DNA from 2 places in the Paenibacillus sp. FSL H3-0457 genome. Region 2 is predicted to be linked to the other one. Evidence: predicted binding sites of a transcription regulator. Region 2 holds the regulator's gene; the other holds the start of a gene.
The links. The regulator LexA, encoded in region 2, represses DNA repair genes until DNA is damaged. The targets are predictions, from matches to a motif close to CGAACATATGTTCG.
Positions count from the first base shown of each region.

Region 1: recA (recombinase RecA) is a predicted target of LexA. The motif match lies at 2,314-2,327, and genes of this name have one in related genera.

Region 1 covers NZ_CP150283.1:2,610,128-2,615,435, forward strand. The annotation lists gene pgsA (CDP-diacylglycerol--glycerol-3-phosphate 3-phosphatidyltransferase) at 202-789, shown strand; gene MHH25_RS11755 (competence/damage-inducible protein A) at 897-2,153, shown strand; gene recA (recombinase RecA) at 2,397-3,461, shown strand; gene MHH25_RS11765 (regulatory protein RecX) at 3,744-4,481, shown strand; gene rny (ribonuclease Y) at 4,792-5,308, shown strand, end outside.
Region 2 covers NZ_CP150283.1:4,037,800-4,043,107, forward strand. The annotation lists gene MHH25_RS17850 (HAD family hydrolase) at 1-276, opposite strand, end outside; gene MHH25_RS17855 (hypothetical protein) at 305-814, opposite strand; gene MHH25_RS17860 (DUF896 domain-containing protein) at 940-1,149, opposite strand; gene MHH25_RS17865 (LysM peptidoglycan-binding domain-containing protein) at 1,245-1,622, opposite strand; gene lexA (transcriptional repressor LexA) at 1,920-2,546, shown strand; gene MHH25_RS17875 (aldehyde dehydrogenase) at 2,652-3,953, opposite strand.

The sequences.
Region 1 (5,308 bases), 1.4 Mb from region 2:
AAAGCAGTACATCTTCTGGAAGTCACCGGAACGTTTAAAGCGTTTTGCTTTTGAGCGGTTGACTTTATTTTTTGCGTTTCTACATAGTGGGATCATGTTAATATGGATTGACATTGAAACTGTACATTTCATGTTCCGGATGATGATAACGGGATTATGATGATTGTTTGGAGTAATGGAGGATATGAGGGAGGGCGTCTTGTGAATTTACCCAACCGGATTACGCTTGCACGAATTTGCTTAATCCCTTTTTTGATGGTGTTCCTGCTCGTGGATTTTCCATTTTATCCAGAGCCGTTGCAGCTTGGAAGCTTGTCGCTTCCGTATAATCAACTGATTGCTGCTGTTATTTTTATCATCGCCGCAAGCACAGATGGAATTGACGGATACCTTGCGCGGAAAAATAACATGGTTACCAATCTGGGGAAACTGCTCGATCCACTCGCAGACAAGTTGCTGGTTACTGCAGTTTTGATCTCGCTTGTGGAGATGGGCAAGCTGGATTCCTGGATTGCAGTTGTCATTATTAGTCGTGAATTTGCAGTTACCGGCTTGCGTCAAATTGCATTGCTGGATGGTTCGGTTGTTGCCGCCAGTGCTTGGGGCAAGCTGAAGACTGTAGTGCAGATTGTGGCGATTGTGCTGTTGCTGTTGAACAATTTCCCGTTTTCATACACGGGTATTCACGTCGATATTATCGCGGTATGGGCAGCAGCGCTTATTACCATCTGGTCGGGTATCGATTACTTTATCAAAAACAAAAACCTGCTTCATTTAACAAAAGCATAATGGTTTGTTCTTAATTGGGTAATCATGAAGGAAGCATTGGGTCAGGGGCAATAGGAAATTATCCTATTGCCCTTTGATCACTCACCACGTGTACAGGAGGATGCTCAATGAAGGCAGAAATCATTGCAGTTGGCACAGAGCTATTGCTTGGACAAATCGTCAATACCAATGCCAGATACCTATCCCGTGAATTGGCTGCGATGGGGATCGATGTATATTTCCAAACGGTGGTTGGGGATAACCTGAACCGACTTAGTGAAGCTATTCGCATTGCGCAGAGCCGTGCAGACGTTATTTTATTTTCCGGTGGCATCGGACCTACACAAGATGATCTGACCAAGGATGCGCTCGCAGCTGTTCTTAACCGGAAACTGCATACAGATCGAATGGCAATGGACAAAATTGAGAGCTTTTTCAGAGATCGTAATGTGGATATGACAAAGAATAACCGACGTCAGGCGATCGTTATTGATGGCGGAACACCTCTGGCCAATGAAACGGGCCTCGCGGCAGGAAATGCGATTTCTGACAATGACAAATATTATGTTGTGATGCCTGGACCACCTAAAGAGTTGATTCCAATGTTTGAACAGGAAGTCAAACCTTGGCTGTTCCAGCATGTACTCACAGAAGAGATGCCGATCTATTCCCGAATGCTCAAATTCGCAGGTATTGGTGAATCTGCTCTGGAAGATCGACTTCTGGATCTGATTGACGCGCAGACAGACCCTACGATTGCTCCTTACGCGAGCGAAGGCGAAGTTACGGTACGCGTCTCCACAAAGGCTGCGAGTGAGGGAGAGGCGAAGCTGAAGCTGGATGCGATGGAGGTTCAGATTCGGGAGCGTTTGACAGAACATCTCTACGCGAACGAGGATGTGCCTATAGAGTACACGATTGTAACCATGATGTCTGACATGGGGCTGACGCTCAGCGCTGCTGAGAGCTGTACAGGAGGGCTTGTCATGCAAAGTCTGACCTCTATACCCGGAAGTGCGTCAATGCTCAAAGGTGGAATTGTTTGTTACTCCAATGAAATTAAAGAAAAGCTGCTGAATGTGCCTCATGATTATCTGGAAGGTGAAGATGCACCTGGGGCGGTAAGTCCTGAGGTTGCAAAAGTGCTTGCTGAGCAGATTCGCATGATTGGCGATGCTGATTTTGGCTTGGCTGTTACCGGTGTAGCTGGACCGGGATATTCGGAACGCAAACCACCCGGACTTGTCTTCATCGCTCTTGCTGAACGTGGAAAAGAGACGGAAATTCATGAGCTGCGTATTAATGGTAATCGCGAGACGGTTCGCATTCGTTCAGCCAAAGCGATTCTCTATCGCTTATGGCAAAAACTTGTGGCGATGGATTGATTAGTTAATAGCTTCGATTGCATTTACAGTTCCAAGCAAGTATAATTAAGGAAGACGGAAGAACCGTAGAATTAGGCTTTACAGCCTTGTTTACGGTTCTTTTTTCTGTTTAATGGAAAGTTTCCTTGAGGAAGAGGCGCCTCGGCCTTTACAAAAAAAACGAATGTATGTTCGAAAAAAAGCTTGGCAAACGTGTTAAAACAAGGTATCATTATCTTATAAACAGTAAAGGGTGTGAGCTTATTGTCAGACCGTCGTGCCGCGCTTGATATGGCGCTCCGTCAAATAGAGAAGCAATTTGGTAAAGGATCCATCATGAAACTGGGTGAGTCCACTCATATGAATGTGGAAATTATTCCCAGTGGTTCCTTGGCTTTGGATATTGCATTAGGAACAGGCGGCTTGCCTAAAGGCCGTATTGTTGAAATATATGGACCTGAATCCTCTGGTAAAACAACCGTAGCATTGCATGCTATCGCTGAAGTACAAAGAGCGGGTGGACAAGCTGCATTTATCGATGCCGAGCATGCTCTTGACCCACAATATGCAAGCAAACTTGGTGTTAATATTGATGAATTGCTTCTGTCTCAGCCAGATACGGGTGAGCAAGGGCTGGAAATTGCAGAAGCTCTTGTACGCAGTGGTGCAGTAGATATCGTCGTTATTGACTCTGTAGCCGCATTGGTTCCAAAAGCAGAGATTGAAGGCGAAATGGGCGATTCACACGTTGGTTTGCAAGCGCGTTTGATGTCTCAGGCGCTGCGTAAACTGTCTGGTGCAATCAGCAAATCCAAAACAATCGCAATCTTCATTAACCAGCTTCGTGAGAAAGTCGGCGTTATGTTTGGTAACCCGGAAACAACACCTGGTGGTCGTGCTCTGAAGTTTTATTCCACAGTACGTCTGGATGTGCGTCGTATTGAGAGTATCAAATCAGGCAATGACATGATTGGTAACCGTACTCGTATTAAAGTTGTGAAAAACAAAGTGGCACCTCCGTTTAAACAAGCGGAAGTGGATATCATGTATGGCGAGGGTATTTCGAGAGAAGGCAGTATCATTGACATTGGTACAGAGCTGGACATCGTTAATAAAAGTGGTGCTTGGTACTCCTACGAAGGCGAGCGTTTAGGACAAGGTCGTGAGAACGCAAAGCAGTTCATGAAAGAGCATAAAGATATTGCTGACATCATTGAACAAAAAATTCGTGTAGCCAGTAACTTGGTTACTGCAGTTCCTGCGCCAACGAGTGAAGAGCAACAAAAAGAAGCAGCAGAAGAACAAGAACTGTTTGAAATCAACGAGTAATCTCTCAAAACCTCCCTTGTAGGGAGGACCCTGAGGGTGTTCCCCACTGGACTCCGTAAACTTATCTGATTGAGCTTGGATCAATCTGGATAATGGATTGTAGTGGGAGTACTCGTGCTGTCTAACAGCCCCTGTCCCAATGGACAGGGGCTGTTAGCACGCTAACTGTGGAGTAAAGGCCGGGCAGAGTTCCCGGTCTTTTGTATTATTGGTGTTCTTTGTCTTATGTGAAGATGTGCTTGGCGTAGTCAGAATGAAAATGTTATGAAAGGGGAGACCAGAATGGATCAACATGACGAGGATTTATATGAAGAAGCAGAACAGGACGGCCTATCCCAATTTCCGGACAACGAAGAACTTATTATTACACGTGTAGAACGAACGAAGAGCAGGCAAGCTCGTTATCGAATCACTTTTGGCATCCACTCCATTACGGTTCTTGAAGATGTGATGATTAAATACAGGATGACTCAAGGTAATACGTTTATGAAGAAGGATCTGGAAGATATCATTCTAGCTGATGAGCGACAGCGGACGTATGCACAGTCTCTGCGTTTTTTGGAGCATAAGCCACGTACGCGCCATGAATTAAGTCAGAAACTTCGTCAGAAGGAGTTTGCTGCACCTTTGATTGAAGAGGCGCTGGATCGGCTTGAGCGGGAGAACCTGGTGGATGACGATCTATTTGCGAAGGAATGGACAAGACAGCGTATGGAGGGCAAGCGGAAGGGAAAACTGTGGATAAGGCAAGAGCTGCGTCAAAAGGGCATTGCCAATGATCTCATTGTTGAGGCACTAGAAGGGATCAGTACAGATGCGGAATTTGAGACTGCCTTGAGTGCCGGACGCAAAAAATGGAATCAGGTCAAAGGGGACGTCAAAGAGAAGAAAAATAAAACGCTTCCCTTCCTAATGAGACGTGGTTTTTCAATGGATATGGTGCGCAAGGTCGTGAATTGTTTAATTGAAGAAGATGAGGCTGGGGACCCTGAAGATGACGAAGCGTTGTTATGGGATTAGCAGACTAGAGTCTCTATACTGCATTCTCTTGACAATTTCTTTCGTCAAATACTAAAATGGACATGAGTCTGTAAGAAATGGACAACCCTTTTTCCTTCCAAAAAAGCGGTTTCGGTTTCTTAAGATTTATACCATTCTTAATTATGGGTTCGCTGGAAACAGTGAATAGTACGTGGAAACATGTACATGTGAAATGAAAATCGGCGGGGGATCGCCGTGAGTATTCGTTATTCCCAAACATATGTAAGGTTTGAAAACTGCAAATTGACCCAAGGAATGCCTTGGAGGAACCAACGAGGAGGTGAACAGTATGGAAATTGCAATCACGATCGCTCTCGTTGCAGCCGCGCTATTCATTGGGTTCGGAGTAGGATATTTTATTCGCAAATCTCTTGCAGAGGCTAAAATCTCTAGTGCGGAACAAGCTGCCGTACAAATCGTGGAGAACGCGAAGAAAGAGGCAGAAGCACTGAAGAAAGAAACGGTGCTGGAGGCGAAGGATGAAATCCATCGCATTCGCGCTGAAGCTGAAAAAGACACTCGTGAACGTCGGAATGAAATTCAACGACAAGAAAGACGATTGTTGCAAAAAGAAGAGTCGCTGGATAAAAAATTGGAATCACTCGAACGTAAAGAAGAGCAAGTGGCTAACAAAGAGAAACGAATTGATGAGACTCAGCAGCAGATCGAAATGATTTACAAAAACCAGGTGACAGAGTTGGAACGTATATCCAACCTCACCATGGAAGACGCACGCAGTATCATACTGTCCAACGTAGAACAGGAAGTTCGTCATGAGACGGCTCAAATGATCAAGGACATTGAAC
Region 2 (5,308 bases):
CTGTTCCAACTGACGGAACTCAGGTTGATCCCCACCAGTAAAGTTAGCCCATAGGCCTTCAAACGGATTGATTCCAATCATTTTGGTAAAAGGAAAGGTTTCATATGATTCATACAGTCCACGTGCCTCATTACGAACAGCTTCTTCAAGTTCTTCTGGTTTGACCCCAGTCTCTTGCGCTGCGATTAGACAAGTCTCATGAAAAGCTTCTCGAACACTACGCTCATCCCATAATAAAGTATCATCTAGGTCGAACAAAATCGCTTTTAACGCCATTCCGATCATCTACCCCTTTATGCAATAATTACTTTTCGACGGTTTCCACGGTGATCTGGTGTGCTTTTGCAAACTTCAGCAAACGTTCTGCAATCGCATCTGTATCGTAACGGTTCAATAACTTGGTGAACACCCATCTTTTCCCGCGACTGTTATGTTCGATAACAACTGTACCTGGTTCAATTCTGAATTTGACGATATCGTCAACCCCAATTGAACGTTCACGATTACCCTTCGTCGTTATAATCCGATTACTGCTAATCTTGATGTATGGACGTCGAAGCATGAAGATGACTGCCAAAAATACGTAAAGCAGCATGGTCACCCAGTCCCAAGTTGTCATTGGAGCTTGCACAAGGAACGTGCTCATAAACAGATACAAAAAGGCGAGACCAATCAAAAATATAGGGAACAAAAGACTGCGTCCCTTAAAGACTTCTTCACCTGGTGTACCTGTGATTGGTTGACCACTTTTTTTGCGTTGCTGATTTAACTGCTTGGAATTTTTCTTAACCGTTCTCTCGAACGAACGCGACATGAGAATCCCCCTTATGTGTCTTTGTATCGGCTTACATAATTGCAAACCAACATTTCCCCCTATAAATTGCACACTCAAAATAACAGGAAGAAACCTAAATATCATAATGATATCATTAGGTTTCGTTAGTGTTTGAGTTTGCCTTGGTGGCCTTTGTCATTCTCATCATCAACAATCTCAATGGTATCCAGTTGTTGTCTGAAATTGCTGCGAATATTACTCAAATAAATCTCTCTTAGTTCGGCACGTTCAGCAAGTTCTTCCTCCGACAATCCAGTGGACTTTTGCTTACGAGCCAATTCGTTAATGCGTGCTACCAGACTATCTATATCCAAGCTTGTCCCCTCCAAAAATACAAAGTCATATTAACTTTGCCATTATAAAGGCTGCTTGTCAAGTTGACACGCGCTAACACTCATTGATGTGCATTTTATTCTGCAAATTGCGGTAGAGCTAGTACTTGTCCCACTTGGATGGATGTTGTATGAAGTTGATTCACTTTCTTAATCGCTTCTATATAAATACGTGTATCCATATTCGTCGGTTTATGTTCCAAAGAAATACTCCATAATGTTTCCCCTTGTGAAACAGCTATCTTTCCTCCTGGCAGAACATCATTCTCATTGCCGGCAAATACAGTTAAAACGGTGCTGCATCCAATAAATATAATCATAGAAGTAATGGCTACCTTTAACATCCATGAAGAAATCTTGAAACGCGCTAAAACCTTCTTGTAGTTCCCTATGTTAGACTTCACCAGTTCCGAATTCATTGGTTCATAAATGCTTTGATAAGTAGAATATCTCATTAAATCCCCGCCTCCAAACGTTTGTTCCTATCTGTTGAAATCAATATAACACGAACACTTGTTTTGTTCAATAGATTTTCAGAACAATTGTTCGCTTCTTTTTTAGAAGGAACAATATCTTATTTCAAGTACTTGTGCAAAACATTTGCAGTATTATGCTCTGACTTTTGGACAATTTCTGTTCTATAAGCTAAAAAACACTGATTTAATGCTATTTTATTTAGAACTTATGTTTGTACGAACGGAGGTTCTATGTTATAATTTTCCCAAACGTTACTAAAATGGGGTTGATACGGTATGTCGAAGATATCCAGCAGGCAGCAGGCTATTCTGGAGTTTATACGAAATGAAGTCCGGTTGAAGGGGTATCCTCCTTCCGTACGGGAAATTGGTGAAGCGGTTGGACTGGCTTCCAGCTCAACAGTACATGGACATTTGGATCGTTTGGAGAAAAAAGGTTTGATCCGACGCGACCCTACCAAGCCAAGAGCCATTGAGCTTTTGAGCCAGGAAGAATCTGAGCATTCTCATCAATTTGCTCATAGCGTTGCACGTATTCCTGTCGTTGGTAAGGTTACAGCCGGGGTTCCAATCACTGCAACCGAGAACATTGAAGACTACTTCCCTCTTCCTACACATTATGTAGGCGAACAGAAAGTGTTTATGCTTTCAGTAGTCGGAGATAGTATGGTGGAAGCTGGAATCGTTAATGGAGATTATGTTATTGTCCGTCAACAGCAAACTGCTGATAACGGTGATATCGTCGTTGCAATGACTGAAGACGATGAAGCTACAGTGAAAACGTTCTATAAAGAGAAAGATCATATTCGCCTTCAACCGGAGAATGCGACCTTCGAACCTTTACGTTTGAAACATGTTAGTATTCTGGGTAAAGTCATTGGCCTTTTCCGAGATATTCATTAATATTTAACTTGAGTAACAAAACTAGATGTAATGAAATACGAAAGAGGTTATCCTGATCAACAGGACAACCTCTTTTTTTCATGTTTATGTTATTTTAGCGGCTAATTATTCACTGCGTTTCAGAACACTTTTGTGATGCGAGAACACATCAAAGCTCTGTTGTCCGTGATATGAGCCCATGCCGCTCTCTCCTACACCACCAAACGGAAGGTAGTGTGATGTCATATGAGAAAGTGTGTCATTAATACATCCCCCACCGAAGGATACTTGATTCAGAACCTGATTCTGCAGTTGCTCATCCTGTGTGAAGAGATATAGTGCCAATGGTTTTGGCCGGCGAACAATCTCATCTAGCATAGGATTCAGGTCACTGTACGTAAATACAGGAAGAATCGGACCAAAGATCTCTTCTTGCATGACAGCTGATTCCCAGTTCACATCTCCAAGTACAGTCGGCTCAATGAGCAACTGCTCTCGTACAGAACGTCCACCAATCAGCGTTTTGCCATCTGTTAGGAATTTCGACAACCGATCAAAGTTACGCGAGTTAACAATATGCGGGAAATCAGCGTTCTGTAACACATCGTCCCCAAATTTATCTTTGATCTCTGCGCCAATCAGATTTATCAATTCGTCATGAACTTGTTCATGTACAAGCAAATAATCCGGAGCAACGCAAGTTTGGCCTGCATTCAGGAACTTACCACGAACAATACGCTGGGCCACCAGCTTCAGTTCTGCATCGTTATGGACAATAGCAGGACTCTTGCCCCCTAGCTCCAGGGTTACAGGAGTCAAATGCTCCGCAGCTGCCTTCATAACAATGCGACCAACACCTGTGCTTCCTGTGAAGAAAATATAATCAAACTTCTCTTTCAACAATGCTGTACTGGCTTCAACTTCCCCTTCCATAACGGCGATATACTCCTGAGGGAAGATCTCCTGAATCAGATCATATGTCAGACGAGATACCGCTGGTGTTAATTCAGAAGGCTTGATAACTGCACAGTTACCGGCTGCAATTGCTCCAATCAGTGGACCAAAGGCCAGTTGGAAAGGATAGTTCCAAGGTGCAATAATAAGAGCCACTCCGTATGGTTCAGGGTAAATGGTGCTCACCCCATCCGGCATAGCCGAATTGGTTGGGACTTGTTTTGGTACAGCCCATTCCTGCAGGTGTTCTAATGCAAAATCCAGTTCACCCAGAACAATGCGAATCTCGGAACCGTAAGCTTCCGCCTCTGATTTGTTCAAATCTGCCCGAAGTGCATCTTGAATCCGTTGCTGATACTTTTCAATTCCTTTTCTAAGCTGTTGAAGTGAATTAATCCGATACTCAATATTTTTAGTTTGTCCTGTATAAAAAAATGTACGTTGATCTGTCACCAGTTGTTTTGCCTGATCCATATTAACATCTCCAATTAATTATTTAAAATTAAATTGTTAAAAATTTAATTAAAGTATACCTCTTCTATATGAAACTTTCAACATACAAATGAAACATTTATTTGTATGTATTTGAACGATGGTTGGAATTTTTATAGAGTGAAAGCTAGTACTTGCTACTATGTAGTGGCTATTAGAATTTCTAAGGAAGCTTAATTTAGATTTTTTGCTTCCGACAGTTTGATGCACTGTAAGAAAGAATTCTAATCTCAGTTTCTCTTTAATAAGTTAGTAGATAAATGACAATCGTTTTGCGCTAAAACAAGCATGAAGTGATACAATTCATCAGATGGAGAGGTTTAGTTACCAAATATAAAAAAACTCCCCTTTCATTAATGAAAAGAGAGTTTTGCGGTTTACCATTATCTAAATCGACGAAAGAATGTGTTTTGTTATATAAATGTAAGCCTTGGTTACAAATAAACACAGAAATGTGGGCTGGTGAAGAAGAATTCAGGGGACATTTTTGGGCATTTTGTGGGCGCCTTTTTTTCTTATTATAATGAAGAAACTCATTTCAAATACTCATTTTGATTGCATTACTACTCTGACATTAAAAGCAATAAATTATAGCGCTGGTTAAATTAAAAATCTCCTAAACAAAATATTAAACTTATACAAATATTGTAAATTATAAGCTCGCAATTCATAAGCGATACAATCCCTTTAATTAACCGAGATAATTTCGGCTAAAGAAATCGAGCGGAACTCACCCTCTAACATCAACTTTATTTCACACCGTACAAAGTCTAATCCCACAACTACTCCTGAAATCGGCTCTTCAAAGAAAGAGTTAAATAATTTCAAATAAACCGTCTACTACTATTATAAGAGCCAACTAGTACCTAACTGGTCCGCTGTGTTTCCTGATCGTCCAAATCAGGGTTGCCGCGGCTCTCTGTGTTCAGCCATAATCAACCTGGATGTCTCACAATCCGTTATCTATCAGTCTGCTACGCATGAAAGCCCCATAATATTAGCCCAAAAATCGATGTTCCCAGAAGTTCGTGTGCGGCCTACCTTAGGACGTTCTCCCCACCCAGCCTTCTAAGATCACTTTGTAGGACATTTCAGACCATCTTCCAAATGTATAGTTTTCCGCTCCCACAAGAGCGTCAAGAGCAGCCATGACGTTCGTCTTATGTTTACCCGTTTCGGCTATAATCTCATGTATAGTAGGAAACCTACGCCGTCCACCTTTGTACTTATCTAAGATCCGGAGGACCTTTCTTTAACAATCCTTTAACATATCAATCACCTCACCAATACTATGTGAGAAAATAAGTTCGTTTTTAACATTAAATTCAGAGATATCT